Regions from separate parts of the Thermus caldilimi genome, predicted to be linked through region 1. Evidence: riboswitches for the same ligand, from Rfam matches in the RefSeq annotation. Region 1 holds a riboswitch; the other holds the start of a gene.

The links. Region 1 has a riboswitch for molybdenum cofactor ahead of EBI04_RS09745 (ABC transporter substrate-binding protein). Riboswitches for the same ligand answer to the same signal wherever they lie in the genome.
Region 2: it holds a riboswitch for molybdenum cofactor, as region 1 does, so the genes downstream of both, modA (molybdate ABC transporter substrate-binding protein) here and EBI04_RS09745 (ABC transporter substrate-binding protein) in region 1, are expected to answer to the same signal.

The regions. Positions count from the first base shown of each region.
Region 1 covers NZ_CP038452.1:1,854,357-1,868,154, reverse strand. The annotation lists gene EBI04_RS09810 (SCO family protein) at 1-393, shown strand, start outside; gene EBI04_RS09805 (ZIP family metal transporter) at 421-1,218, opposite strand; gene prfA (peptide chain release factor 1) at 1,284-2,348, shown strand; gene EBI04_RS09795 (NUDIX hydrolase) at 2,348-2,815, shown strand; gene EBI04_RS09790 (hypothetical protein) at 2,895-3,584, opposite strand; partial or broken gene EBI04_RS09785 (NADH:flavin oxidoreductase/NADH oxidase) at 3,679-4,727, shown strand; gene EBI04_RS09780 (nucleotidyltransferase domain-containing protein) at 4,765-5,136, opposite strand; gene EBI04_RS09775 (HEPN domain-containing protein) at 5,093-5,473, opposite strand; gene EBI04_RS09770 (quinone oxidoreductase family protein) at 5,502-6,461, shown strand; gene EBI04_RS09765 (TSUP family transporter) at 6,485-7,270, opposite strand; gene EBI04_RS09760 (class I SAM-dependent methyltransferase) at 7,267-8,052, opposite strand; gene EBI04_RS09755 (ABC transporter ATP-binding protein) at 8,024-8,809, opposite strand; gene EBI04_RS09750 (FecCD family ABC transporter permease) at 8,806-9,831, opposite strand; gene EBI04_RS09745 (ABC transporter substrate-binding protein) at 9,833-10,873, opposite strand; molybdenum cofactor riboswitch at 10,867-10,991, opposite strand; gene EBI04_RS09740 (carbohydrate kinase family protein) at 10,996-11,916, opposite strand; gene EBI04_RS09735 (aldehyde ferredoxin oxidoreductase family protein) at 12,050-13,798, shown strand, end outside.
Region 2 covers NZ_CP038452.1:866,375-880,172, reverse strand. The annotation lists gene aspS (aspartate--tRNA ligase) at 1-309, opposite strand, end outside; gene hisS (histidine--tRNA ligase) at 334-1,590, opposite strand; gene EBI04_RS04390 (hypothetical protein) at 1,632-1,982, shown strand; gene EBI04_RS04385 (ABC transporter ATP-binding protein) at 2,434-3,435, opposite strand; gene modB (molybdate ABC transporter permease subunit) at 3,417-4,091, opposite strand; gene modA (molybdate ABC transporter substrate-binding protein) at 4,092-4,985, opposite strand; molybdenum cofactor riboswitch at 4,976-5,099, opposite strand; gene argF (ornithine carbamoyltransferase) at 5,179-6,084, shown strand; gene EBI04_RS04365 (hypothetical protein) at 6,089-6,229, shown strand; gene argC (N-acetyl-gamma-glutamyl-phosphate reductase) at 6,232-7,269, shown strand; gene argJ (bifunctional glutamate N-acetyltransferase/amino-acid acetyltransferase ArgJ) at 7,260-8,405, shown strand; gene EBI04_RS04350 (hypothetical protein) at 8,450-8,887, shown strand; gene EBI04_RS04345 (Ig-like domain-containing protein) at 8,916-9,497, shown strand; gene EBI04_RS04340 (hypothetical protein) at 9,527-9,805, shown strand; gene EBI04_RS04335 (DUF420 domain-containing protein) at 9,802-10,239, shown strand; gene EBI04_RS04330 (septum site-determining protein MinC) at 10,226-10,753, opposite strand; gene EBI04_RS04325 (penicillin-binding transpeptidase domain-containing protein) at 10,763-12,508, opposite strand; gene mreD (rod shape-determining protein MreD) at 12,505-12,963, opposite strand; gene mreC (rod shape-determining protein MreC) at 12,960-13,748, opposite strand; gene EBI04_RS04310 (Maf family protein) at 13,745-13,798, opposite strand, start outside.

The sequences.
Region 1 (13,798 bases):
GGCTACGTCCACTGCCCCGACGTCTGCCCCACCACCATGCTGGCTTTAAAACGGGCCTACGAGAAGCTCTCCCCCCAGGAACAGGAAAGGGTACAGGTGATCTTCATCAGCGTGGACCCCGAGCGGGATACCCCACAGATCTCCGACCAGTACGCCAAGGGCTTCCACCCCAGCTTCCTGGGCCTCACGGGAAGCCCGGAAACCATCCAGGAGGTGGCCCGGACCTTCGGGGTCTACTACCAGAAGACCCAGTACCGGGGCCCGGGGGAGTACCTGGTGGACCACACCGCCACCACCTTCGTGGTGAAAGAGGGGAACCTGATCCTCCTCTTTAGCCCGGACAAGGTGGAGGAAACGGAGAAAGTCGTGGGGGACCTCCGGGCCTTGTTGTAACAGGGATTCCCAAGCCCAAGAAAGGAATCAACCCAGGGCCACATCCAGGGCCATCATGAGGGCGAAGCCCGTCATCACCCCGAAGGTGGAGATATCCCCGTTGCCCTCCGCCTGGCTTTCCGGGATGACCTCCTCCACGATCACGAAGACCATGGCCCCTGCCGCCAAGGCCATGAGGTAGGGCAACAGGTAGAGCATCTGCGTGACCAGAAGAGCTCCCAGAAGGGCTCCTAAGGGTTCCACGATGGCGGAAAGCTGCCCATAAAACCAAGCCCTCCCCGCCCCGATGCCCGCCCGCCTTAGGGGCCAGGCCACCGCCAAACCCTCGGGGAGGTTTTGCAGACCGATGCCCACCGCCAAGGCCACGGCCCCGCCCAGGGTGGCCGCCCCTGTGGGGTCAAGCCCCGCAGCCCCAAAGGCCACCCCCACCGCCAGGCCCTCGGGGAAGTTGTGGAGGGTGATGGCCAGGATCAGCAAGGTGGTGCGCCGCCACAGGGTATGGATCCCTTCCTCCCGGGCCCCCGGGCCCAGATGGACATGGGGAAGAAACCGATCCAGTAGGCGCAAAAAGGCCCCACCTAGGAGAAAGCCCACCACGGCGGGCACCCAGGGGATCATTCCCTGGGATGCGGCCATCTCCATGCCGGGAAGGAGGAGGGAGAAGACGCTGGCCGCCAGCATAACCCCCGCGGCAAAGCCCAGCATCCCATCCAGGAGCTTGCGGCTAGGCTCTTGCGCCAAGAACACGCTGGCCGCCCCCACTGCGGTAAGCCCCCAGGTGAAGAGCCCCCCTAAGAGGGCGTAGAGGAAAACCGGGGTTTCCATGCCCCCTAGTTTAGGCATACCTAAACCCGAAGGCAAGCCTGGGTTGGAGTATCCTGAGGTAAGGTATGCTGGATAAGCTTGCGCGCCTAGAAGAGGAATACCGGGAGCTGGAGGCGCTCCTCGCCGACCCCGAGGTCCTCAAGGACCAAAAGCGCTACCAGGCCCTCTCCCGGCGCTATGCGGAGATGGGGGAGGTGATCGCCCTCATCCGGGAGTACCGGAAGGTCCTCGAGGACCTGGAAGGCGTGGAAGGCCTCCTGGAAGACCCCGAGCTAAAGGAAGTGGCCAAGGCGGAAAAGGAAGCCCTCCTTTCCCGGAAGGCGGAGCTGGAAAAGGCCTTGGAACGCCACCTCCTGCCCAAGGACCCCATGGACGAGAGGGACGCCATCGTGGAGATCCGCGCCGGCACCGGGGGCGAGGAGGCCGCCCTTTTCGCCCGGGACCTCCTGGAGATGTACCTGCGCTTCGCCGAGGAGATGGGGTTTGAAACCGAGATCCTGGACTCCCATCCCACGGACCTGGGAGGCTTCTCCAAGGTGGTCTTCGAGGTGCGGGGGCCCGGGGCCTACGGCACCTTCAAGTACGAAAGCGGGGTCCACCGGGTGCAGCGGGTGCCGGCCACGGAAACCCAAGGACGCATCCACACCTCCACGGCCACGGTGGCGGTGTTGCCCAAGGCGGAGGAGTCCGACTTTCAGCTCAACATGGACGAGATCCGCATCGACGTGATGCGGGCCTCGGGGCCTGGGGGCCAGGGGGTGAACACCACGGACAGCGCGGTGCGGGTGGTGCACCTGCCCACGGGCATCATGGTCACCTGCCAGGACTCCAGGAGCCAGATCAAGAACCGAGAGAAGGCCCTGATGATCCTGCGTAGCCGCCTCCTGGAGATGCGGCGGGCGGAGGAGGCGGAGAAGCTTCGCCAGACCCGCCTGGCCCAGATCGGCACCGGGGAGCGTTCGGAGAAGATCCGCACCTACAACTTCCCCCAGTCCCGGGTCACGGACCACCGCATCGGCTTCACCACCCATGACCTCGAGGGCATCCTCTCGGGGCACCTCCAGCCCCTTCTTGAAGCCCTCAAGCGGGCCGACCAGGAACGGCAGCTGGAGGCCTTGACGGAAGCGTGATGCGCCGCGAGATCCTGGTGGTGGCGGCCATCCTGCTGGACCGCCAGGGGCGGGTCCTCCTGGTGGGGAACGACTGGGGCCGGCGGGGCCAGGTGCGCTACACCCTCCCCGGGGGCACCGTGGAACCCGGGGAGACGGTGCTGGAGGCCCTGGTGCGGGAGGTGCGGGAGGAAACGGGCCTCCGGGTGAAGACCGTTGAGCACCTGGCCTACGCCATCCAGGTGGAGGACCGCCGCAAGAACGAGCGCACCCTGGCCCTGGCCTTCAGGGCCAGCTACGAGGGGCTTTTAAACCCCCGCGATCCCGACGGCCACATCGTGGAGGCCCGCTTCTTCACCCCAGAGGAGGTGGCGGCAAGGCTTCAGGGCCACCGCCCCCTGCAGGAGCCTCTTCTGGACTACCTGGCGGGGGAACGGGGGCGGTTTTACGCCTACACCGGCTGGGGCCAGCCGGGCACCCGGGTCTGAAGGCCACCCCTCGCGGACCCGGTCCGCATGGAGCATGGCCCCGAGTTCCAGGAGAAGAGCGAAGGACGGCAAAGGGGAGTTAGGGGCCTAGCTTGCGCTTCAGGTAGGCGGTGAGTTCCTCGATGGCCCTGCGCAGGGCCCGCTGCTCCTCCGCCAGGGCCTCGAGGGGGTCCTTGGCTCCCTCCGGCGCGGAAAGGGTCTTGAAGAGGAGGGTGGGGTTGCCGCACCGAGGGCAGACGAGGCCTGCGGGGCGGACCGAGGGAGCGTAGAAGACCCGGGTGTGGCACCGAGGACACAGGAGGTACTTGACCCCCGAGGCCTCCCCCTTGCGCACCGCCTCCTCCAGCTCGAGGGCCTCCTCCCGGGGAAAGCCCAGGAAGAAATCCTCCCCCACTTGAACGGAGGCTGGATCCTCCCGGGTGGGTTTCAGCTCCCCCTGTCCCCCCTCGGGGGTTTCCCAGGTAAACCCGTTCCAGCGGAAGTGGCGAAGGTGCCTTCTCCCTTCCAGATCCTCAATCTCCACGATGAGCTGAAGGACGGGATCCTTGGGATAGTAGTACAGACGCACCGCCTGCACCCCGGAAAGGCCCTTGCTGCGGGGCAGGGTGTAGGCCAAAGGACCCTCCCCCTTGGCGGGGTAGCCCACCAAGCGCTCCAGGTCGTAGAGGGTGAGGCCGGGGCGCTCCATATCCCCGAAGAGGAGGCTTTCCACGTAGCGGAAGGCAGCCGCCAGATCCGAGCCTTGCCCCTGACCGAAGCCGGGGTTCATAAGACCAGTCTATCCCAAAAAACAGTACGGAGAAACCCAGCCCCTACGGGACTAGCCACCTCGCTTTCCTTCAAGGGCCCTCCATAATGGAGGCATGGCGTTGCTCTTCACCCCCCTGGAACTCGGCGGCCTCCGGCTGAAAAACCGCCTGGCCATGTCCCCCATGTGCCAGTACTCGGCCACCTTGGAAGGGGAGGTAACCGACTGGCACCTCCTCCATTACCCCACCCGGGCCCTGGGGGGCGTGGGCCTGGCGATCGTGGAGGCCACCGCTGTCCTCCCCGAGGGCCGTATTAGCCCCCAGGACCTCGGCATCTGGTCGGAGGATCACCTTCCGGGCCTGAGGGAGCTCGCCCAGAGGATCCGGGAAGCGGGGGCGGTGCCGGGGATCCAGCTGGCCCACGCCGGGCGCAAGGCGGGGACCGCCAGGCCCTGGGAAGGAGGCAAGCCCCTGGGCTGGCGGGTGGTGGGGCCAAGCCCCATCCCCTTTGCCGAGGGCTACCCCGTACCCGAACCCCTGGACGAAGCAGGGATGGAGCGCATTCTAAAGGCCTTCGTGGAAGGAGCCAGACGAGCCCTTAGGGCAGGCTTTCAGGTGATCGAGCTCCACATGGCCCATGGCTACCTCCTTTCCTCCTTCCTCTCCCCCCTCTCCAACCAGCGCACCGACGCCTACGGGGGAAGCCTGGAAAACCGCATGCGCTTTCCCCTCCAGGTGGCCCAGGCGGTGCGGGAAGTGGTGCCCAAGGAGCTTCCCCTTTTCGTGCGGGTCTCCGCCGCGGACTGGGGGGAAGGAGGATGGGGCCTAACGGACACCCTGGCCTTCGCGGAGAGGCTCAAGGCCCTGGGGGTGGACCTGCTGGACTGCTCCAGCGGGGGGTAGTGCCCAAGGTGCGGATCCCCGTGGCCCCCGGCTTCCAGGTGCCCTTCGCCGATGCCGTGCGCAAGAAGGTGGGCCTGAGGACAGGGGCCGTGGGCCTCATCACCACTCCCGAGCAGGCGGAAACCCTCCTGCAAGCGGGAAGCGCCGATCTGGTGCTTCTGGGCCGGGTCCTCCTCCGAGACCCCTACTTCCCCTTACGGGCCGCCAAGGCCTTGGGCGTGGCCCCGGAGGTGCCCCCCCAGTACCAGAGGGGGTTTTAGCACCCCCGGCCAGATCCTGGCTTAGGGACACGGTCGGCTAGGGAGAAAGGGCGGGGTGATGAAGGAGCCAGCGCACCTCCCGCCTCAGGGTTTCAGCAAAGCGGGGGGTTCTTTCGGGCAGGGCCTGCCACTCGGCCAGGGTATAGACCAAGGCCTCCGCAGGCACGGGAAGCTCCTCTAGGGGCAGGGTTAGGGCCCGTTGCCAGGAAGGAAGGGAAGAGGACTCCACCACCAAAAGGAGATCCAGGTCGCTTCCCACCCCGTAGTCGCCCCGGGCGTAGGAACCGAAGTAGCCCAGGGCCAGGAGGCCGGGGATGGGGTGGCGGATCATCCAGGCCTGAAGGGCACCTTCCACTTCTTCCCGGCTAGGCCATCTGAGCACGGCAGAATTCAAGGATTTCACGGGCATAGCGCACCGCCTCCTGGCTTTGCAAGGGGCCATAGTGCTCCGCAGAAGGCCCCTCGGGAAAAGCATCGGGGTACCGGGTGGGTATGTAGAGCCCATCCAGGTAGCGGGCTTTCTCCACCAGGTCTTGAGGAACCTCCAAGGGTAACTCCTTGAGAAGCCGGGCCACCACATGCCCCCAAGCCTCCTGGTCCAGGTGGAGGTGGAGGGCTTTCACCGCCTTCTCCGCGGCCTGCTGGGCGGCAAAACAGGCCCACTCGTGCCGGCCTGCCTTCCGGGCGATCTCAGCCATCTCCAGGTCCCATTCCGCCTGGAGAAGCCAGTCCTTAGCCCGGTTCACCCCTCCAGTTTACCGTAGACTGTTCCCCATGAAGGCCGTACGGGTGCATCAGACAGGCGGGCCGGAGGTCCTGGCCCTCGAGGACCTCCCCACCCCCGAGCCAGGGCCAGGGGAGGTTTTGGTAAAGCTTTTGGCCATCGGGGTTAACTACATCGACACCTACAAGCGCAAGGGCCTTTACCCCATGCCCCTTCCCTTCACCTTAGGGGAGGAAGGAGCCGGGGTGGTGGAGAAGGTGGGCGAGGGCGTGCTTGGGGTGACCCCCGGGGACCGGGTGGCCTTCGCCAACGTGCAGGGGGCTTATGCAGAGTACCAGGTGGTGCCCGCAGAGAGGCTCGTCCCCGTGCCCCAGGGGCTGGACCCCAAGCTCGCCGCCGCGGCCCTCCTCCAGGGCATGACCGCCCACTACCTCCTGAAGAGCACCTACCCCGTGGCCCCCGGGGACCAGGTCCTGGTGCACGCGGGGGCCGGGGGGGTGGGGCTCCTCCTCATCCAGTGGGCCAAGCGGCTCGGGGCCACGGTCTACGCCACCGCCAGCACCGAGGCCAAGCGGGCCCTGGCCAAGGAGGCCGGAGCGGACTACGCCTTGCCCTACGAGGGCTTCGCCCAGGCGGTGCGGGCCCTCTCGGGGGGCGGGGTGGATGTGGTCTACGACGGGGTGGGGCAGAGCACCTTTGAGGGGAGCCTCGAGGCCCTGCGCCCTCGGGGGGTTTTGGTCCTCTTCGGCCAGTCCTCGGGACCCGTGCCCCCCATGGACCCCCAGGTGCTGAACCGCAAGGGAAGCCTCTTCCTCACCCGCCCTACCCTTCACCACTACACCGCCACCCGTAAAGAACTCCTCTTTCGGGCGGGGGAGGTCTTTGAGGCCATCCGGGAGGGGTGGCTTAGGGTGCGCATCGGGGCGGAGTTCCCCTTGGAACAGGCCCGGGAAGCCCACGAGGCCCTAGAGGGGCGGAAGACCACGGGCAAGGTGCTCCTGGTCCCCTAATGCGGGTAAACCCAGGGGGGCGCTCAGTGGCCCAGGAGCCGGAGGCCGGAGAAGGCCAGGAGGAGGGCCAAGAGGAGGAGCAGAACCCGCTCCGTGACCAAGCCCAGGAGGAGGCCGCCTCCCAAAGCTCCCCCCAGGAGGGAGCCCAGGCCCATGGCCAGAAGGAGCCCGCCCCGCCGCCACAGCACGGCGAAGGTGCGGTCCTGGCTGTACTGGGCGAAAGCCGCCAACATGGTGGGCAGGCTGATGAGGAGGGAAACGCTCCCCGCCAGCCGGGGCTCGAGGCCGAAGACCAGGACCAGGGTGGGGATGAGGAGCTCCCCTCCCGCCACCCCCATCACCGCCGCCACCCCGCCGATGCCCAGGCCCAGGAGGAAGCCCACCCCCTGGAGGAGGAGGGGGGAGAGGCGGAGGGGATCTTGCGCACGGGCCAAGGTTTCCAGAACCAAGACCCCGGCCAGGAGGAGGAGCAGGAGGCCCATGGTCCGCCGCAGGAGGGCGGGGGGCACCCTCCGGGCCCAGCCCGCGGCCCCAAAGGCCCCGAGGACGCTCCCCATGAGGAGGGCCAGGGCCTGCCTTCCTCCCTCCAGGACCTCCCCCCAGGGGACGTGGCCCAGGCGGGCGGGTAGGCTCACCCCCACCACCAGGAGGCTCAGGGCCTTGTTGGCGATCACCGCCTCCAGGGGAGCGAGGCCGAAGGGGTAAAGGAGAAGGGGCAGCCTGAGCTCCGCCCCCCCAAGCCCCAAAAGCCCCCCGAAGGCCCCCACCCCCAGGCCCACCAGGAAGGCCAGGAGAACCCCTCCCCTCATGGGGCCCCCTTGCGGCTTATCCGCAGGAAGAAGCGCTTCTCGGCGGGGAGGGGGGCCTCCAAGCCCCCGAAGCGGGCCTCGGCCCAGGCCCGGACCGCGGCCATGGCCCGCCGGTGGGCCGCCTCCGGCACCTCCTGGGCGAAGTGGAAGACCCGGTGTTCCAAGAGTTCCAGGAGCTCCCTCAGGGGTCTTTCCTCCCGCCAGGCCACCACCTCCCGCACCTCGGGGGCGAGCCCTAAGGCCCTTAGGGCCTCCCCCACCTCCTGAAGCCGCCGCCCGTGGAGCCCCCGCTCCACCCCTATCCCCTCCCACCCCAAGGCCGACTCCCAGACGCGGAAAAGGGCCTCCTCCTCCGGGGAGGCGATCCGCTCAAACCCTTCCAGGAGCACCCCCCCTGGGCGCAGCACCCGCAAGGCCTCCCGCAAAACGGCCTCCCACTCCTCCACCAGGTGCCAGAAGCGCACCAGGAGGACCCCGTCCAGGCTCTCCCCGGGAAGGGGGATGGCCCGGGCGTCCGCCAGGAGAAGCTCCCAGCCCGAAAGCCCGGCCGCCTTTTCCCGGAAACGCCGCAGCATCTCCGGGTCCTGGTCCAGGCCCAGGTAGCGGCACCCCAGGCGCAGGAGGGGCAGGGCCATGGTCCCCGTGCCCGCCCCGATCTCCAGCAGGGTGGGCGGGGCCTCCCCTTGGGGCAGGGCCTGAAGGATGGCCTGGGCAATGGCTGCCGCTACCTTGGGAGGGTAGCGGCGGAAGCGGTCAAAGCGTTCGGCTTGCTCCGGGGTCATGGCCACGGGACACCTCCCGCAGGTAGAGGGCGATCCGCTCCGGGGGCACCCGGTAGAGCTGGGCCAAGCGCTCGGGGGTGAGGAGGGTCCCTGGAGGCCCCTCCCCCAGGACCTCCCCCTGGCCCAGGAGGAGCACCCGGTCCGCCACTTCCCGGGCATGCTCCGGCTGGTGGGTGCTGAAAAGAACGGCCTTGCCCTGCTCCTTTAGGAAACGGATCTGGTCCAGAACCCGCAGCTGATTGCCAAAGTCCAGGTAGGAGGTGGGTTCGTCCAGGATGAGGACCTCCGCTTCCTGGGCCAGGGCCCGGGCCAGGAGGGCCAGCTGACGTTCCCCGCCACTTACCTCCGTGTAGGGTCGGTGGGCCAGGTGGGCGATGCCCAGGGCCTCCAGGGCCTGCCAGGCCCGTTCCCGATCTCGGGCCGAGGGCAGGGCGAAGGGGCCCAGGTGGGCGGTGCGCCCCATGAGGACCACCTCCTCCACGGTGAAGGGGAAAACCCCCTGGTGGGCCTGGGGTACGTAGGCCAACCTCCGGGCCAGGAGGGGACGGGGGTAACGGGCCAGGGGCTGGCCCTCCAGGTACACCCCTCCGGCAAGGGGGGGTAGGAGCCCCAGGAGGGTGCGGACGAGGGTGGTCTTGCCCGCCCCGTTGGGCCCCAGGAGAGCCACCACCTCCCCGGAGGCCACCCGCAGGTCCAGGTCCCAGAGCACAGGCCGCCCCCGGTAGCCCACGCCAAGCCCGCGGGCCTCGAGGCTCATCCCCGACCCCCTCGAGCCAGGAGGAAGAGAAAGGCCGGAACCCCCACCAAGGCGGTGAGGATCCCCAAGGGGATCTCCATGGCGGCCAGGGTCCGGGCCAGGGTGTCCGCCACCAGGAGGAATCCCCCGCCCAAAAGCGCGGAGGCAGGCAGGAGGCGGGACAGCTCCGGGCCCACCAGGAGCCGGGCCGCGTGGGGCACCACCAGACCCACCCAGCCGATGATCCCCGTGACGGAAACCGCCGCCGCGGTCATGAGGGTGGCCGAGGCCACCACTCCTGCCCGCAGGGCGGCCACGTTGGCCCCCAGGGCCAGGGCCTCCTCGTCGGGAAGGCTCAGGAGGTTAAGCCGCCAGCGGAGGAGGAAGAGGGGCAAGGCCCCTAGGGCCACCAGGGCCGCCAAGGGCGGCAACACCTGGGCGTTCACCCCGTTCAGCCCCCCCATGAGCCAGAAGGTGAGGGAGGGTAGTTGCACGCTGGGGTCCGCCAGCACCTTGACCAGGGAAATCCCCGAGGAGAACAGCGTGCCCACCGCTACCCCGCTCAGGACGAGGACCAGCACGGGGTCGTGCCGCCGCACCATCCGGGCCACCAGGTAGACCAGCCCCACCGCGAGGAGCCCCCCCAGGAAGGCCATCCACTGGACGAGCAGGAGGGGCAAGGAAAGGAGGATGGCCAAGGAGGCGCCAAACCCTGCCCCCGCAGAGGCCCCCAGGACGTCGGGGGCGGCCAGGGGGTTGCGGAAGAGGGTCTGGTAGGCGGCCCCGGCCAGGGCCAGGGCCGCCCCCACCAGCGCCGCCGCCAGAACCCGGGGAAGGCGCACCCCGAGGATTACCACCTGGGCGGTCTCCGTCGACCGCCCCAAGAAGACCTCCCCCACCTCCCTCAGGGACAGGGCGTACTGGCCCACAGCCAAAGCCCACACCCCAGCGACCAGGAGGAGCAGGAGGAGAAAGGCGAAGATCACCCCATGGGACCGCTTCCCCACGGGAAAGCCCCAGGAACCCTGGGCCAGGGGACGCATCTCAACCCCCTTGCAGGCCCGCCAGGAGGGCCTCCAGTTGCTGGGCGCTCGGCTCGAGGCCGTAGAAGAGGCGGTAGAAGAGCCAGGTTTCCACCCGCCAGTCCAGGGGCTCTACCCCCGCGTTCAGCCGACGGACCAGCCAACGCAGGCCCAGGAGACGGTTCACCCCCGGGGGCCCGTCCAGCCAGCCGAAGGGCAGGCTGGGCACCAGGTAGAGCTGCCCGGTCTGCACCGCCTTGAGGCGGCGCCAGAGGGGATCTTGCCGGGCCAGCTGGAAGAACGAGGCGTCTTGGGTGAGGATCAGGTCCGGCTGCCAGGCCAGGAGTTGCTCAAAGGAAACCCGGGTGAGCCCGCCCCGGCCTGCGGCTGCGGTCACGTTGACCCCACCCGCCACCTCGATGACCTCCACGTTGATGGAGCCCCCGAGGCCGGTTTCCAGACCGCTCGCCGTACGGGCCAGGTAGACTTTGGGTTTGGGCCCCGAGCGGGCCCGGTAGCGGGCGGCCTCGGCCAGGGCCACCCGGGCGTAGGCAGCCAGCCGCCGGGCTCGGTCCTCCACCCCGAGGAGCTGGCCCACCTCCAGAAGCTGCTCCGCGCTCTCCGTCAGGCGGCCGTCCACCAAGGCGTAAGGAATGCCCGTCTGGGACGAGATGCGCTCCGCCGCAGAAAGATAGGTGGCGTCCACGGTGCCCACGTCCAGGATGAGGTCGGGCTTTTGCGCGAGGAGGGTTTCCACGGAGACCGTGGCTGAACTGCCCACCAACCGCCCGTAGACGGGAAGCCCCCTTACCTCGGGCAACAGGTAGGCCAAGGCCTCCTGCCCCAACCGGGTGGGCCAGCCCAGGAGCTTCTCCGGGGCCAGGACATAGGCCATGACCGCCGCGGGCGGCCCGGCCACGAAAACCCGGCGCACCGGACCCCGCAGGGGGGGACCGAAAAGGCGGGTGAGCCGGGCCCCACCCTGGGCCCTGCCGAGCAAGGGGAGAAAGGCCAGGGAGGCTACGGTCCTGAGAAACGCACGCCGATGGGGATTTTGGGGCACGTCCAACACCTCCTTTGCAACCGCGGCAGGCGGCAGGGTTGCCCCCGCCACCCCGGGGCCATCCGGCCCGGCCCGGAAGGCCCAAGGGGTCTATCCGGGCTCGGAGGCAGGCCGATTTTACCTCAAAGGAGGCCCCCACCCCCCAAAAAGCGCCCCCGCCAGGCGCGAAGCCCCTCCTCGGGCAGGTAGGCCCCCCGCACGGTGCAGGCCAGGGCGGAGAGGGCGATGGCGCCCTCCAGGATCTCCCTTAGTTCCGGCAAGGACAGGTGGGGAAGGCTTTCTTTATCGTAGCCCTTTCGGAGAAGAAGGGCCAGGAGCCCGGCGGTAAAGGCATCCCCCGCTCCCACGGTATCCTTCACCCTCACCGCCTTTCCGGGGAGGCGCACCGCCTCTTTTCCCAAGAAGGCCACCGCCCCTTCCCGGCCCAGGGTGAGGACCTTTAGGAGTACACCCAGGGCCTTCACCGCCCCCACGGGGTCTTCAGGGAAAAGAAGCTTGGCGTCTTCCAGGGAAAGCTTCAACAGGTCTATCCGGTCCAGATAGGCTTTTATCCGCTGCTTTTCCTTGGGGGTAGGGGAACGGCGGAGGTTGGGGTCGTAGGATACCCAAGCTCCCTCCTCCTCCGCTTCCTGCAAAAGGAGGCTCAAGCCTTCCTCCACGCGATCCTCGAGGGCCAGGAGGGAGCCGAAGTGGAACACCCTGGCTCCCCGAAGGCTTTCAGGCCCTGGGTGGTAGGGCAGATGAAAGGGACGGTGGAAGCTATACTCCCCATTTCCCTCCGCATCCAGGCGCACCAGGGCCAGGGGCATGGGGGCGGGATGGCGGAAAAGCCTAAGCTCGAGGCCCCGCCTTCTCATCTCCTCCACGCTCCAGGCGGAAACCCAGTCCTCCCCCACCTCGGAAAGGAAACCCACGGGAAACCCCAACCGGGCCAGAGTGGTGGCGGTGTTGAGCGCCGAGCCTCCAAGGACCCCCCTGAAGCGCAGGGGGTCTTGGCTTTCCTGAATGAGGTCCACCAGGACCTCCCCCAAAAGGGCCAGCATGGCTCCATTATGCCTGTCACTTTCTTTACATTCCTCCGGGGTTTAAATGGTATAATTCGCCTGAACCTGGGTAGTGGTCTGTGGTCTTCCTGGCAATGGGTGTCTTTCCCTTGGGCCCAAAAGGAGGTAAAGGATGCTCGGTGGATATGCCCATAAGCTCGCCCGTATTAACCTCTCGACAGGCCAGGTGGAGTACTTCGCCCCCGATCCCAAGGACCTGGAGATGTATGTGGGCGGAAGGGGTCTAGGGGTCAAGTACGTGTTTGAAAACGGGCCCAAAGTAGACCCCTTTGGCCCCGATAACCTCCTCTGCATCATGAATGGCCCCCTTTCCGGCACTCGGGCCAAGATGTCGGGGCGCCTGGCGGTGGTCACCAAAAGCCCCCTCACGGGCACGGTCACGGATAGCCACATGGGGGGCTGGACCGCGGCCAAGCTGAAGTGGGCGGGGTTTGACGGGCTCCTCATCAAAGGAGCCTCGGATAAACCCGTTTACCTGCTGGTAAAGGACGGAGAGGTCACCATCCACGATGCCTCAGGCCTTTGGGGCAAGACCACCCATGAAACCCACCGCATCCTGCGGGAACGCCACGGGGAGGAGGCCGACGTGATGGCCATCGGCCCCGCGGGGGAGAACCTGGTCCGCTTCGCCAACTGGATCAACAACGACGAGCGGGCTGCCGGCCGCGGGGGCACCGGGGCGGTGGCAGGGAGCAAGAAGCTCAAGGCCATCGTGGTGGTGGGCAAGCAGGACCAGATGCCCCAGCCCAAGGACCCTGAGCTCTGGCGGGAAGCGGACCGCCTGGCCTCGGCCACCATCAACGACCCCAAGAACGTGACCGCCCCCAAGAAGGGCGGGCTTTCCCTCTACGGCACCAACGTGCTCATGAACATCACCAACGTGATGGGAGCCCTACCCACCTTCAACGCCCAGCACACCTGCATTGAAGGGGTGGAAACCATCTCCGGGGAGTACATCCGCGAGCACCGCCTCATCAAGGACAACACCTGCCACGCCTGCCCGGTGGCCTGCAAGAAGATGGTGGAGGTCCACATCAACGGCAAGGCCATCCGCTTTGAATCCTACGAGTACGAATCCGCCTGGGCCTTGGGGGCCCACTCCGGCCACACGGACACCGACTGGACCGGCTACGCCATCTACCTCTGCAACGCCTACGGGATGGACACCATCGAGACGGGCAACGCCATTGCCGTCCTCATGGAGGCCACGGAGAAGGGCTACTACCAGGGCCCTGACGGGATCCGCTTTGGGGACAAGGAGGGCGAGGCCCGCGCCATCGAGGCCATCGCCTACCGCCGGGGGGTAGGTGATGGCCTGGCGGAAGGCCCCGCCCGCTTTGCCAAGGCCATCGGCCACCCCGAGCTCTCCCTCGAGGTCAAGGGGCAGTCCATCCCCGCCTACGACCCAAGGGGCCTCAAGGGCATGGGCATCGCCTACGCCACCTCCAACCGCGGGGCCTGCCACCTCCGGGCCTACACCCCGGCCTCGGAGATCCTGGGCGTCCCCTACAAGACCGACCCCCTAGCCTGGGAGGGGAAAGGCAAGCTCACCAAGCTCTTCCAGGACCTCTCCGCCTTCACCGACTCCTTGGACCTTTGCAAGTTCAGCCAGTTCGCCGAGGGCCCCGAGGAGTACGCCAAGCAACTTGCCGCCTACTGGGGCCGGCCCGTGACCCCCGAGGAGATCCTTCTCATCGGGGAGCGCATCTACAACCTGGAGCGCTACTATAACAACCTGGCGGGCTGGGCGGAAGGCTCCGACTACCTGCCCGAGCGCTTCCTCAAGGAACCTTCCGACTGCGCAGGCTCCAAGGGCCAGCTCACGGAGCTGGACCTGATGTTGCAGGAATACTACCAGGAG
Region 2 (13,798 bases), 990 kb from region 1:
GGCCTCGGAGAGGACCTCGAGGGAGGAAAGCTCCACCTCCACCTTTCCGGTGGGCAGGCGGGGGTTGGGCTCCGGGCGGAGGCGCACGGTGCCCTTCACCCGCACCACCCACTCCGAGCGGACGCGCTCCGCTTCCTGGTAGGCGGGGCTTTCCGGGTGGGCCACCAGCTGGACCAAACCCTCGCGGTCCCGGAGGTCCAGGAAGATGAGCCCCCCCAGGTCCCGGCGGCGGTTTATCCACCCCTCGAGGACCACCTCCTCCCCCACGTGTTCTTCCCTTAGGCTTCCGGCGAAGTGGGTACGGCGCATAATCCCCCAAATCTTAACGGATTCTCACGCCAGGGCGGAAAGAAGGAAGCCCAACGCTTCCGTCTGGGGTAAGCGAACCTGCTCCCCCGTGGAAAGCCGCTTTAGGGTGACCTCTCCCGCTTTGAGCTCATCCTCTCCCAGAAAGCCGACGAAGGCGGTACCTCGTTTCAAGGCTTCCTCCACGCCTTTGCCCGGTTTCTTGGGGGTAAGGGCGTATTCCACCCGCAGGCGGGGCCTCAGCCTCTCCGCCAGGTAAAAGGCCTCGGCCACCGCACCCTCCGTGAGGGGGATGAGGTAGAGGTCCGGGCCTCTTTCCTCGGAAAGCCCGAATCCCTCCGCCTCGAGGGCCAGGGCCACCCTCTCCACCCCGAAGGCGAAACCCACCCCAGGTACCCGTGGCCCCCCCAGGAGCTCGGAAAGCCCGTCGTACCTTCCCCCGCCCCCCAGGGCGCTCTGCGCCCCGATCTCCGCATGGTGTACCTCGAAGGCGGTACGCACGTAGTAGTCCAGGCCCCGCACCAGGGTTGGGTCCAGTTCGTAGGGCACGGAAAGCCTTCCCAGATGGCGTTCTACCGCCTTCAGATGGGCCTTCGCTTCCTCCCCCAGGAAGTCCAGCATGGGCCGGATCCGGAGCTCCTTGAGGAGGGCTTGGTCTTGCTCGCTCTTGGAGTCCAGGATGCGCATGGGGTTGAGCTCCAGGCGCTCCTGGGAGTCCTGGGAGAGGGCCTCCCGATGGGGGGAGAGGACCTCCCGCAGGTAGGCGTTGTAGCGGGCCCGGTCCTCGGGGTCCCCCACGGAGGACAGCTTGACGGTGAGGTGCCTTAGGCCGAGCTCCTTAAGGCTTTCATACAGGAGCACCACGGCCTCCGCATCCAGGATGGGGCTTTCCGAGCCCAGGGCCTCGTAGTTCACCTGGTGGAACTGGCGGTAGCGCCCCTTCTGGGGGCGCTCTGCCCGGAACATGGGCCCTGCCATCCAGAGCCTCACGGGCTGGGGCCAGACCTTCATCCCGTGTTCCAGATAGGCCCGTACCATGGCGGCGGTGCCCTCCGGGCGCAGGGTGAGGGAACGCCCTCCCCGGTCTTGGAAGGTGAACATCTCCTTCCTGACGATGTCGGTGGCGATCCCCACCCCTTTCTCGAAGACCTGGGTTTCCTCAAACACCGGGGTGATGAGCTCCAAAGCCCCCGCCGCCTCCAGCACCCGGCGGGCGGTGGCCACGATGTGCTGGTGGAGCCTTAGCTCTTTGCCGAAAAGATCCTTGGTGCCGCGCACGGCCATACCCCTTCACTTTACCTGAGGGGGAAGGCTATACTGCAGCCATGCCCTCGAGGGGTTCCGTACGGGGGTTTCTGGTATTCCTCTACCTCCTCCTCACCCTCACCGCCTCCACCGGGGTGGCCTTGCAAATGTACCTCATGCAGGTGCAGAACCCCGGCCTCCGGACGGATCTCTGCCAGGCCCCTGGGGAGGAGAGGGAGGTGGACCACTCCCTCTTCTGCGGCCTGCAGGTGGCTCCGGGCATGCCTCCGATAGGGGAGGTGGCGCCTCCTACCCTGGTGCGGGTGCTGCGGGCCAGAGTCGCCCCCGTGCCCGGCTATCCGGAACCCCAGGGAAGGGCTTTTTCTCCCCGCTCCCCTCCTTTTGCCCTAGAAGATCGTCGCTTGAGTTAGGCGAAGGCTCCTTGGGCGAAAGGAGGGTAGGATTTTGGAAGCAGTGGTGTACACGGAAAGTTTGCAGCTTTATGCCCTGGTGCACGGGGCGCTTGGCCCAGCGGGTTGGAAGGTGTACTGGAAGGAAGGCCACGGTCTGGCCCTGGCGGGGCTGGACCAGATGGAAAAGGGCGAGGTGCTTCTTTGGGTCACCCCTTGGGGGCTTAGGGCCTATGACCCTCGGGGCATGGCCTTCCTCACCCGTAGGGATGATCCTAGGACCTTGGTTTCGGGCCTTGGGGGGCGGGTGGGCCTACGGCTCCTTCCGGGGGAAAAGGCAGTGTTGTGGGCGGTGGGAAACGGAGTTCCCCCGAGGGTGGGGGCCTTGGCCTGGGCCCTGGGGTTTTCCCGGGACCGGGCCCGCTTTTTCCTGAAGGGGGTTACCAACAAGTTTGGCCTGGGGGAGGAGGGGTTAGTCCACTTGGCCCGGCATCAGATGAAGGTAATGGGGCTTAAGGACCACCTGGAGCTTCTGCCCGGGGCGCAGGTTCAACCGGGCTTGGACGTGCCTGGGGAGCAGGATCTGCAGGCGGATGGATCCCTGGAACACGCCCCGGTAGGCGAGGCCTTCCGGGTGAAGGTTTACCAGCACACCTTCTAGGAGGTTTTCCGGGGGTGGGGGCCGGTCCTGGCGCACCACGATGACCTCCTCGGCCCGGATGCCCACCCAGGCGGTTTCCCCGGGCCGGGCCCAGGGGGGGAGGGAAAGGCGGAGATGGACCCCGTTGACCTCCACACCCCCAGGTTCTATGCGGGCCGGGAATAGGTTTTCGTAACCCAAGAGCCTGGCCACCGGAAGCTGGCTTGGGGCAGAGTACACTTCCTCGGGCGGGCCTTCTTGCAGGATCGTTCCTGACCCCATCACCACAAGCCAGTCGGCCATGCGGGCCAGGATGGGGTCGTGACTCACCGCCAGGGTGGGGATTCCTTCCTGGCGGATGAGTTCCACCAGCTCCCCCAGAACCTGGTCCTTGGTGAGGGGATCCAGGGCGCTGGTAGGTTCGTCCAGAAGGAGAATCTCCGGGTTCCTGGCCAAAGCCCGGGCAAGGGCTACCCGTTGCCTCTGGCCGCCGGAAAGCTGGCTCGGGCGTTTGTGGGCGTGCTCCTCGAGGCCAACCCGCTCCAAGAGGGCCAGGGCCCTAGCCTTCCGGTTCCCTCCCGCCAGGGGAAAGGCCACGTTCTCCCAGGCGGTCATGTGGGGGAAGAGGGCCAGCTCCTGGGGCAGGTAGCCCACGGGCCGTCTTTCGGGGGGAAGGCCGCCGTAGGGCCTTCCCTCGGCAGGCGCCAGACCCGCCAGGGCCTTGAGAAGCGTGGTCTTACCTACACCGCTTTCCCCCAGGAGCACGGTGAAGCCCTGGATGTGGAACCGGACCTCGAGGAGGATGGGTTTCCTTATCAGGTAGTGGACTTCCATGCTCGCCCCTGGGCCTCCAGGGTTCTTGCCGCCACCAGGATGGCCAGGCTGAGGAAAAGGAGCACCGAGGCTGCCTTGGAGGCTTCCTCAAAGCGGAGGGCCTGCACCAGGTCGTAGATGTAAATGCTCACCATCTGGGTTTTCCCGGGGATGGAACCACCCACCATGAGGACCACCCCGAACTCCCCCAGGGTGTGGGCGAAGGCTAAAAGGGTCCCTGAGAGCAACCCAGGCCAGACCAAAGGCAGCACCACCCGTCCCCAGGTCTTCCAGGGGGGGACCCCTAGGGTTCGGGCTACCTCCAAGAGGTTCCGGTCTAGGGCCAAAAAGGCCTCCCGGTAGGCGGTGAGGGCGAAGGGGAGGCTGAAGAGGACGCTGGCGAAGACCAGCCCCTCGAACCGGAAGGCCCAGGAAAGCCCGGTAAGCTTGCGCCAAAGCCCCTCCGGCCCCAGGAAGAGGAGGAGGTAAAACCCTAGCACCGTGGGCGGAAGGACCAGGGGTAAGAGGAAGATGGCTTCCAGGATGGATTTGCCTGGGAAGCGGCGGAAGGCCAGAAGCCAGGCCAGGGGAACTCCCAGAAGGAGGAGGATCAGGGAGGCGACCAGCGCCACCACCAGGGAGAGCTTCAGGGAGGTCCAGAAGAGGGGCTCCGGCATCTACTCCCCCGGGAGAAGGAAGCCGTAGCGCTTAAAAATGGCTCGCGCCTCAGGGCTTCCCACGAAGGTGTAGAAGGCCAAGACCTCGGGGCGCCTGCGACCTTTCAAGATCACATAGTCCTGCTCCAAGGTGAGGTGGCTTTCCAAAGGGGCGAGCCAGTACACGCCAGGGCGGGAGAGGCTTTCGTGCACCGCCAGGGACAGGGCCAGGATGCCGGCCTGGGTAGCGGTCAGGGCCAGCTGGGCGGTTTGGGAGATGTTCTCGCCATAGACCAGTTCAAAGTTCGGCTTGCCTTGCCGCAAGGGGGTGATATCCCAGTAGGCCTCCACACCCCTGGTAAGCCTCTCCCAAGGGATTTCTTCCCAGGAAAGGGTGGAAAAGGGTTTGCTTAGGCCGGGGACCTGGGCATCGGCCCGGCGCCTTAGGAGGCCGTAGTGTTCCAACAGGGTGACGGCGGCCCGGCCGTAAGGGGCATGCACCGGGTTGGCGATGGCCAGGCGGGTGATGCGGGGGTCCTTGAGGGCCTCGGGGTTGGGGTTTAAGCCCAGCCTGCGGTCCAGCCAGATGACCATGCGCCCGGTGGCGTAAGGCTTGCGGGTGCCGGGCTCCGCCAGGCCCTCTTTCTCGAGGCGCTCGGGGTAGATCTTTTCGGCGGAGAAGTAGAGGTCGGCCTCGAGGCCCTGGGTGAGCTGGGTGTAGAACTTACCCGAGGAACCGAAGGAGAGAAGCACGCGGATGTCAGGGTTTTTCGCTTCAAAGGCCTTGGCGACGTCGGCTAGGGCGTACTGCAGGTCGGCGGCCGCTACCACCCGCACCTGCTTGGGCTGGGCCCAGGCTGGGCCTAACCCAAGGAACACGGCTAAAATCCAGAGAAGCCATCCGGACTTGGTCATTGCCACCTCCTTTGCAACCACGGCAGGCAGCGGAGTTGCCCCCGCTACCCCGGGGCCATAAGCCCGGCCCGGAAGGCCCTGGGGGTCTCTCCGGGCTCGGAGGCTAAGGGGATGCTAGCCCGCGGGCTCATCCCGTGTCAACCGGAGGCCGGGGTTGCATAAGTTTGCAAGGATGGGGTATCCTATAAGCCTCATGGTGGGAGACGCCCTCACCCGGCCCAAGGATCTTTTGGACTTCTCGGCCCACGGTCGCCAGGAGATCGAGGCCCTTTTGGCCTTGGCGGAGAGGCTGAAAAGGGAGCGCTACCGCGGGGAGGACCTTAAGGGGAAGGTCCTGGCCCTTCTCTTTGAGAAGCCCTCCTTGCGCACCCGCACCACCCTCGAGGTGGCCATGCTTCACCTGGGAGGACATGCCGTCTACCTGGACCAGAAACAGGTGGGCATCGGCGAGCGGGAGCCCGTGAGGGACATAGCCAAGAACCTGGAGCGCTTCGTGGAGGGGATCGCGGCCCGCGTATACCGGCACGAGACCGTGGAGGAACTCGCCCGCCACGCCCGCATCCCGGTGATCAACGCCCTTTCTGACCGGGCCCATCCCTTGCAGGCTTTGGCGGACCTCCTCACCCTGAAGGAGGTTTTCGGAGGTTGGGAGGGCCTCGAGGTGGCCTGGGTGGGGGATGGCAATAACGTGTTGAACTCCCTTCTTGAGGTGGCTCCCCTGGTGGGTCTTAGGATGCGGGTGGCCACGCCAAGAGGGTACGAGCCGGATCCAGGCCTTTTGCAGAAGGCGGGAGCCTTCTTTACCCATGATCCCAAGGAGGCCGCCTTGGGAGCCCATGCCCTTTACACCGACGTCTGGACCAGCATGGGCCAGGAAGCGGAGCGGGAAAGGCGGCTCAGGGACTTCAATGCATTCCAGGTAAACGGGGAGCTTTTGCAACTGCTACGGCCCCAGGGCGTCTTTCTCCACTGCCTTCCGGCCCACTATGGGGAGGAAACCACCGAGGAGGCGGTGCACGGGCCCCGTAGCCGGGTCTTTGATCAGGCGGAAAACCGTCTCCACACCGCTAAGGCCGTCCTCCTGCGCCTGCTAAGCTAGGGGTATGGTCCGGCCTTACCGCTTCTCCCTCGAGGAGTTCCGGGGTCCTGCGGGCGACCCCTACCGGGAGCAGCTTTGGCTTTCTCCTGGGGAAAAACTGGCTCCCTTGGCCTTCCCCAATATCCCTTTGGAGGCGCTGTGGTAAGGGTGGGGATCATCGGGGCCTCGGGGTATGGGGGTGGGGAACTGATCCGCCTTCTTAAGGCCCACCCCGGGGTGAAGCTGGTAGGGTTTAGCAGCCGCAAACACGAGGGCAAACCCCTTTCCGCTGCCTGGCCCCAGCTATGGGATGAGGGGCTTTTTGGCACCCTGGAAGAGGTGCTGGAACAGGCTGAGGTGGTTTTTTTGGCCTTGCCCAATGGGCTTGCCATGGAGCTTGCTCCCAAGGCCTTGGAGGAGGGCAAGCGGGTCATAGACCTCTCCGGGGACTTCCGGCTTCCCCCGGAGGTTTACGAGTCCTGGTACGGGATCCCGCACAAAAGCCCAGAGCTCTACCGGGAGGCGGTCTATGGCCTTCCCGAGCTGCATCGGGAAGAGCTTGGGGGGGCGCGCCTGGTGGCCAATCCCGGATGTTACGTGACGGCCACCACCTTGGCCCTGGCCCCTCTGGCGGCGGAAGGTGCCCTGCGGGGGGCCTTTGTGGTGGGTCTAAGCGGGGTTTCCGGGGCGGGCAGGGAAGGGGAGGGTACCTTTTTTGCCGAGGTCAACGAGAACCTTAAGCCCTACAAGGTGGGGGGTGTTCACCGCCATATTCCGGAGATGGAAAGAAACCTGGGCCGCCTTGTGGCCCAGGGGCGCCCGGTGCGCACCCATGGGCCCCTAGGGGAGGTGCGCCTTTCCTTCGTCCCCCACCTGGTGCCCATGACCCGGGGTATCTTGGTCACGGCGGAGGCGGCGGTGGAAGGGGACTGGGACCAAAAGGCCTTGGACGAGCTTTACCAGGACTTCTACGCCCAGGAACCTTTTGTGCGGATCACAGGGGCCTTGCCGGAAACCAAGGGCACCTATGCTTCCAACCGGGTGGATGTGAAGCCTCTTTTTGAAGCTAGAACGGGGCGTGTTATGGTGTTTTCGGCCTTGGACAACCTGGTGAAAGGGATGGCGGGGCAGGCGGTCCAGAACCTGAACCGGATGCTGGGTCTGCCTGAGGAGACCGCACTTCCCAAGGAGGGCCTATGGCCGTGAGGCTCCCCCGGGGTTTTCGCGCCGGGGCTACCCGGGCGGGCATCAAGCCTTCCGGCAAGCCCGATCTGGCTTTGCTGGTTTCTGGTCTTCCCGCTTCCTGGGCCTATGTGGCCACGCAGAACCGGGCTGCAGCCCCTTCCATCCACCGGGGTAGGGCCCTTTATGCCCAGGGCGGGACCTTGCGGGCAGTGGTGGCCAACGCAGGTAACGCCAACTGCGCCACCGGAGAAAGGGGCTTCGCGGATGACCTGCGGATGGCGGAGGCGGCCGCCTTGCGTTTGGGGCTTTCCGCGGAGGAGGTTTTGACCGCTTCCACGGGGGTTATCGGGGTTCCTCTTCCCGTGGAGAAGGTAGAGGCGGGTTTGCCCCAGATAGAACTTGCTCCCTATGCCGATGCCTTTGCCGAGGCCATCCTTACCACCGACTTAGTTCCCAAGGTGGCGGAGGCCGAGGTAGGGGGGGCGAGGATCGTGGGTATCGCCAAGGGCAGCGGGATGATCCATCCCAACATGGCCACCATGCTGGCCTTCGTGGTGACGGATGCCGCTTTACCCCAGGAGGCCTTGAGGGAGGCCTGGCGGGGTATCGTAGACCGCACGTTCAACCAGGTGACCGTGGATGGGGATACCTCTACCAACGATCTCGCCCTGGTGATGGCGAATGGGTCTTATGGTGCAGTCCCCCTTGAGGCCTTTTCCCCCGCCCTGGAGGCAGTGGCCCAGGAGCTGGCGAGGAAGATCGCCCGGGATGGGGAGGGAGCCACCAAGCTCATGACCGTGCGGGTGGTGGGAGCGGCCACGGAGGAGGAGGCGAGGCGGGCGGCGAGAACTGTAGCGGGAAGCGCCCTCTGGAAGAGCGCCCTTTACGGCAACGACCCCAACTGGGGCAGGATTCTGGCTGCCCTCGGCAACTCTGGGGCCCGTTTCGACCCCTTTAGGGTCCACATCTTCCTCCAGGGCATGCCCCTTTACGCCGGGGGTGCCCTCCCCTTTGACCGGGAAGTGGCGAGCCAAGCCATGCGTTCCGAGGAGGTGGAGATCCTGGTGGACCTTCAGGAGGGGAAGGGGGAAGGCGTGGCATGGGGGTGTGATCTGACGGAGGGCTATGTGAGGATAAATTCTTTATATACTACTTGACATCTATCGGCGGTTTCCCTAACCTTAAAGTGGAGGTGCCAGCAATGAGGAAAATTTTTTGGGGCTTGTTAGGAATGTTTGCGTTATCTGTTGGCTTTGCTCAGACGCCAGGGGTTGGTTTCTATTCTGGTTACCCTACGTATCTTGGCCTCCAGTATCAAAGCGCTAATCTCCGCCTCGGAGCCGGGTTTGGTTTCTTTGGTATTGCGGGGGATGCCGCTTTGATCCTGGCAAAGGCTTCCTTGCCTGGTTACTCGAGCATAGGAATGAGCTGGTACTATGGGCTTGGCGTGGGGGCAACGATTGCCTTAGGTGGCACGGTGTTTGGAATCTACCCCCATGGGCTTGTAGGGGTGGAGATGCAACTACCCGATCCTGCCATTAATCCCTACTTTGAGGGTCAGCTTGGTGCGCATGTGCTCTTCCCCACCCCAATTTTGGGGCCGTATTTTGCGGGGCGCGTAGGTGTGATTCTGCGTTGAAGTGCGCTTACCCTGTAGGATAGGGGAGATGCGTGCGCATCTCCTCTATCCTCTCCTCATTATTTTTGCTCTTTCCTCCTGCGCCAGGCCCGACACCGCCCCCCCTGAGATGGGGCTTACCGAGCCCTTGGGTGGAGCGGTGGCCCCGGGAAGGGAGGTTAGGGTGCAGGGCTATGCCTTTGATCCCTCGGGGGTGGCGAGTGTAAAGGTGAATGGGCAAGAGGTCCTGCCCCCTGAGGAAGCGGGTAAGCGCTTGGTTCAGTTTCGTTTCCGCTTGCAGGCCCCCGCCTCCGGGAAGGTGGAGCTTCTCCTGGAGGCGGAGGATACCCGGGGTAACCGTGGGGGGAAGCGGGTTTCCCTGGTGCTGGATGCAGCGCCCCCTCGCATCGTGCTGGAGCGGGTGGAGCGGGAGGGGAACTTGTACCGGGTTTATGGACGGGTGGAGGACAACGTCCAAGTGGACCGGGTGGTGGTTCAGGTAGGCGATCGCTACAATCCCCTTTCCCTCCCCAAGGAGGCTACGGTGGCCTTTTCCGCGGAGGTGCCGGCCGGGGCTGTGTTGCTGGCGGTGGATGCCGCTGGGAACCGCACCAGCCGGCGTATTCCCTAGGGGCAGGGTGTGGTACACTCCTGGGGGCTATGAGGCCTAACGGTGATACCTTGGCGGACTTGGCCCGGGCGTTGAGGGGAACTCCCCTCGAGGCCAGCCAGGTCCCCAGGTTCCGCGAGATCGTCAGGCTTCTCCACCGGCTTCCCCCAGGGCGGGAGCGGGATGGGCTGTTGGCTGTGGCCTACCTTAGGCTCTACCAGCTTTTGGGCCAAGAAGAGGATTATCTGAAGGGCTATAGCTACGCGCGTACCGCAAAGCTGGAGCCGGTGCGGCTTCTAGGCGAGCGTTTAGGGGAGGGGGAGCGGTGAAGGAGCTTCTGGGCTTGCTGGCGGTTTGGAGCATCGTGCTTTCCGGGTTGGCCTTAGTGACAGGGGTGGTCTTGATCAAGAAGGGGAACAGGGTGGCCCACCATCGGGCCATGTTGACGGCTACTTCCTTAGCCCTCCTTTTCCTGGTGTTCTATCTTGCCAAATGGGCCCTTCACGGCACCACCACCTACGGGGGGCCGGAGGCCTGGCGGGGCGGTTACTACTTCCTCCTAATCACCCATACCCTACTGGCCGCTATCAATGGCCCCTTGGCCCTTTACGTGATCTGGCGGGCTTTTAAGGGGGAGTTCGTCCTGCACAAGCGTTGGGCTAGGGTACTGGTGCCCATATGGCTGTACGTGGCCGTGTCGGGTTGGATTATTTATGTGGTGCTGAAGCGCTACGGGGTGGAAACGGGAACTATCGCTTTCTAGCAGCCTCCACCACGATCTTTCCTTCCCGGACCCGGGCGATCTCGGGGCCCCGGGTTTCCTGTTCCTCTGGCGCCTGGGCCAAATGGGGGCCGATGCGCACCTGCTTGGCGGCCAGCTCCAGGGCAAAGATGAAGCGCTCCTCGTCCCCGCCAGCCCCGGCATGAGCGAGGCCGCGCAGCTTGCCCACCACGATCACATCCCCGCCGGCCACCACCTCGGCTCCCGGGTTCACATCCCCCAGGACCACCACCGTGCCGGGGTGCTCCACCCGTTCGCCGGAACGCAGGGTCTTGCTGAGGACCAGGGTACCGACGGGAAGGCGGTTTCTGGGAGGGATCAGGGTAAGGGGCCGGCCTAGCTCCAGGAGGGTTTGGAGCACTGGTCCCGAAACAGGCCCGGCCACCTCCACCTCGAGGGGAAGATCTTCTGGCAGCTTGAGGTTTTGAATTTCTTCTGGGGTTTCGCCCCCATCCAGGCGCAGGGCTAGGGCTTTGGGGGTGGCGCGGAGGCGCATGGCGCTATTCTACCTGGCCTGGGCTTCTTCCACCTGCCAGTAGGCGGCCATTACCTTGCGCACCGCAGGAAGGGCCACGCGGCTTCCCTCCCCGCCGTTTTCAAAGAAGGCCACCACCACCAGGGGAGGGTAGGGGGAGCCGGGTTCAGCAGGGCCGTAACCCATGTACCAGGCGTGCTCGAGGCCCGCCCGCTTGCCTGGGGTTTCCGCGGTGCCCGTTTTGCCGCCGGTGGGTACGGGAAAGTTCCCGAGGATATGGCGGGCGGTACCCTCCTTCACGGTCTTTCGTAGGCCCTCTTGAAGGATGGTCCAGAAACGCCCGGGAACCGGTTCAAGACGGGGTTTAACCTCCCTTGGGCCGAGGCGTTTGACCAGGTGAAGGGTGGGCTTCTCTCCGCTGTTGACGAGGGTGGAGAGCATCCTGGCCACCTGGGCTGGGGTGGTGAGGAGGGAGCCCTGCCCGATGGCCAGGGAAAGGGTTTCCCCCGGGTACCAGGGTTCTTTCAAGGTCTGTCGCTTCCAAGCCCGGGTGGGGAGAAGCCCAGTTCGCTCGGCGATTTCCAGCCCGGTAGCTTCCCCTAGGCCCAGAAGGTGGGCCCTCGCCGCCAGGCGGTCCACTACCCCCAGGGGATCCTGGGCCACCGCCTGGTAGTACCAGGTGTTGCAGCTCCAGGCGATGGCCTCCTTCACGGTCATGGGGCCCATGTCCCAGGTGGCCCAGTTGCGCCGTACCTGGCCCCCAAAGACCACGTAAGGGCTACAGCGGAAGGTGGTAGAGGGGGTCACGTACCCTTCCTCTAGCAGGGCATAGCTGGTGGCCAACTTGAAGGTGGAACCCGGGGTGTAGGGTTGCACCGCCCGGTTCAGGAGGGGAAGGTCCTTGTCTTTAAGAAGGGCCTGGACCTCTTGAGGTACGGGCCGCTTGGCGAAAAGGCTCGGATCGAAGGAGGGGGCGCTGGCCATGGCCAGAACCTCCCCCGTTTTGGGATTCACGGCCACGATGGCTCCCTTGACCCGAGTGGCGGGGGGAAGACCCTTGGACTTCCGCCCGGCATTGATGTCAGCCAAGGCTTCCTCCAGGGCCTTTTCCGCCGCTCGCTGGAGGTCCAGGTCCAGGGTGAGGACCACATCCTGTCCGGGGGTGGGTTCCTCCAGGATGGTTTCCCTGAGGCGCTCGCCCCGGACGTTGACCTCCACCGCCTTCACCCCGCGCTTGCCCCGGAGGTAGGTCTCGAGGGCTGCTTCCAGGCCCGCTTGGCCCACTTGCTCGTCGGGGCTGTATCCCCGTTTCACCTGCTCGGCGTTGGCCTGGAGCACATACCCCAGCACGGGACCCGAGATGGGATTGGGGTAGGAGCGCTCGATGCGCTCCACCAGCTTGAGGTTCTTCTGCCCAGCGGTGATCTCCGCCAGGGTGGGCAGAAGGTGCTCGGGTACCCCTGCCTTGAGGACCGTGGGGCCTTGGACCTTGGGGAGTTCCTGCAAGCCCAGGAGGGGGAGGAGCCTTTCCTTGAAGGCCACCTCGCCCCCCTCGTACACCAGGTCCACCACCAGCCGGTCCTGGGCGATCACCCGCCCCTTGCGGTCCAGGATGCGGCCCCGGGGGGCGGGAATGCCCTCGGTCTTCAGGTAGTTGCCCTGGCTCCTTAGGGCGTACCGTTCGTGCTCCAACACCTGGAGGTGCCAGGCCCTTAAGGCCAGGAGGCCGAAGGCCAGGAGGAAGAAGAGCATGAGGGTGTAAAGCCGGCCGGTCATGGTCGTCGGGGGGAGGGCAGAAGGCGCCAGGCCAGGAGGAGCAAGGGGAAGGTGAAGAGGCCCTCGAGGAGAAGGTCCAGAGGCAAGAGGGAAGGAAGCTCCAGGCGGAGCCAGTAGGCCACCAGAAAGTAGCCCGCCCACTTGGCCAAAAAGGCCCACAAAAAGGAAAAGAGAACCCCAGGGGTCTCTCCCGGGGCCAGCCGGCGGCTTGCCGCATAGAAGGCGTAGCTGGCGCTCAGGAGCCCCACCGCATGGAGGCCCAAAAGCCCGTAGCCCAGGAGGTCTTGCACAAGTCCAAGAAAAAAGGCCCAAGGGAGGCCCAGGTAATAGGGAAGGCTACGGGCATAAAGGAGGGCCAGGACCAGGAAGAGGTCAGGGGCCATCAACCCCTGGGGCCAGAGGGCTCCTAGGAATCCGGAGAGCACAAGGGTGAGGAGGAGAAGGATCCCCATCATAAGGGCCTCAGCACGATAACCTCCTCCAGTAGGGAAAGCTCCACCAGAGGCTTGACCCAAGCCCGTAGCTTTAAACCGCCTTGGACGCGCTCGATGCGTTCCACCCGGCCCACGGGGATCCCGTCCGGGAAAAGGCCCAAGGGAGCTCCGGTGAGCAGGAGATCTCCCGGAGCCACCTGGACCGTGGGGGGAAACTCCGCCACCAGGTGGTCAGGGGGAACACCCCGGGCCACTCCCCGCCCCGGGACCTTTTCCGGCCGCACGCCCACCTGGCTTTCCGGGTCCAGGAGGGTGCGCACCAGGGCCCGGCGTTCCTCCACCTCCACGATGAGCCCCACCAGTCCCTCCGGGGCGGTCACCGGCATGCCCACCCGGAGGCCATCCCGCTCCCCTAGGCCCAGGATCAGGCGGCGGTAAAGGCCAGAGAGATCCTCCCCCACCACCGGGGCCACCGCCACCACCCCTGGGGCCTGCGAGGCCCGCACCCTGAGGGCCCGGGAAAGGCGCTCCACCTCGAGGCGAAGCCTGCGGTTTTCGCTTTCCAACTGGGCGAGCTGGGCCTTCAGGGCGCGGTTTTCCCCGTAGAGGTCCTGGCGGTTTAGGAGAAAGGCGGAGGCAGCCCGCAGGTTCTGCCCCAGGCGGTGGCCCAGGGCGGGCAGGGGGGCGGTGAGGGGGGAAAGGGTGAGGGCGAGGCGGGGGGCAAGGGGGCGCGTTAGGGCCGCCATGGCCAGGCCCAAGGCCAGGAGGAAGAGGAAGAGGCTTCGCCGCAAGGCCACTTCCCTCACGGCTTAAACCCCCTTTCCCAGAGGAGGACAAAGACCCGGGCCACGGGCAG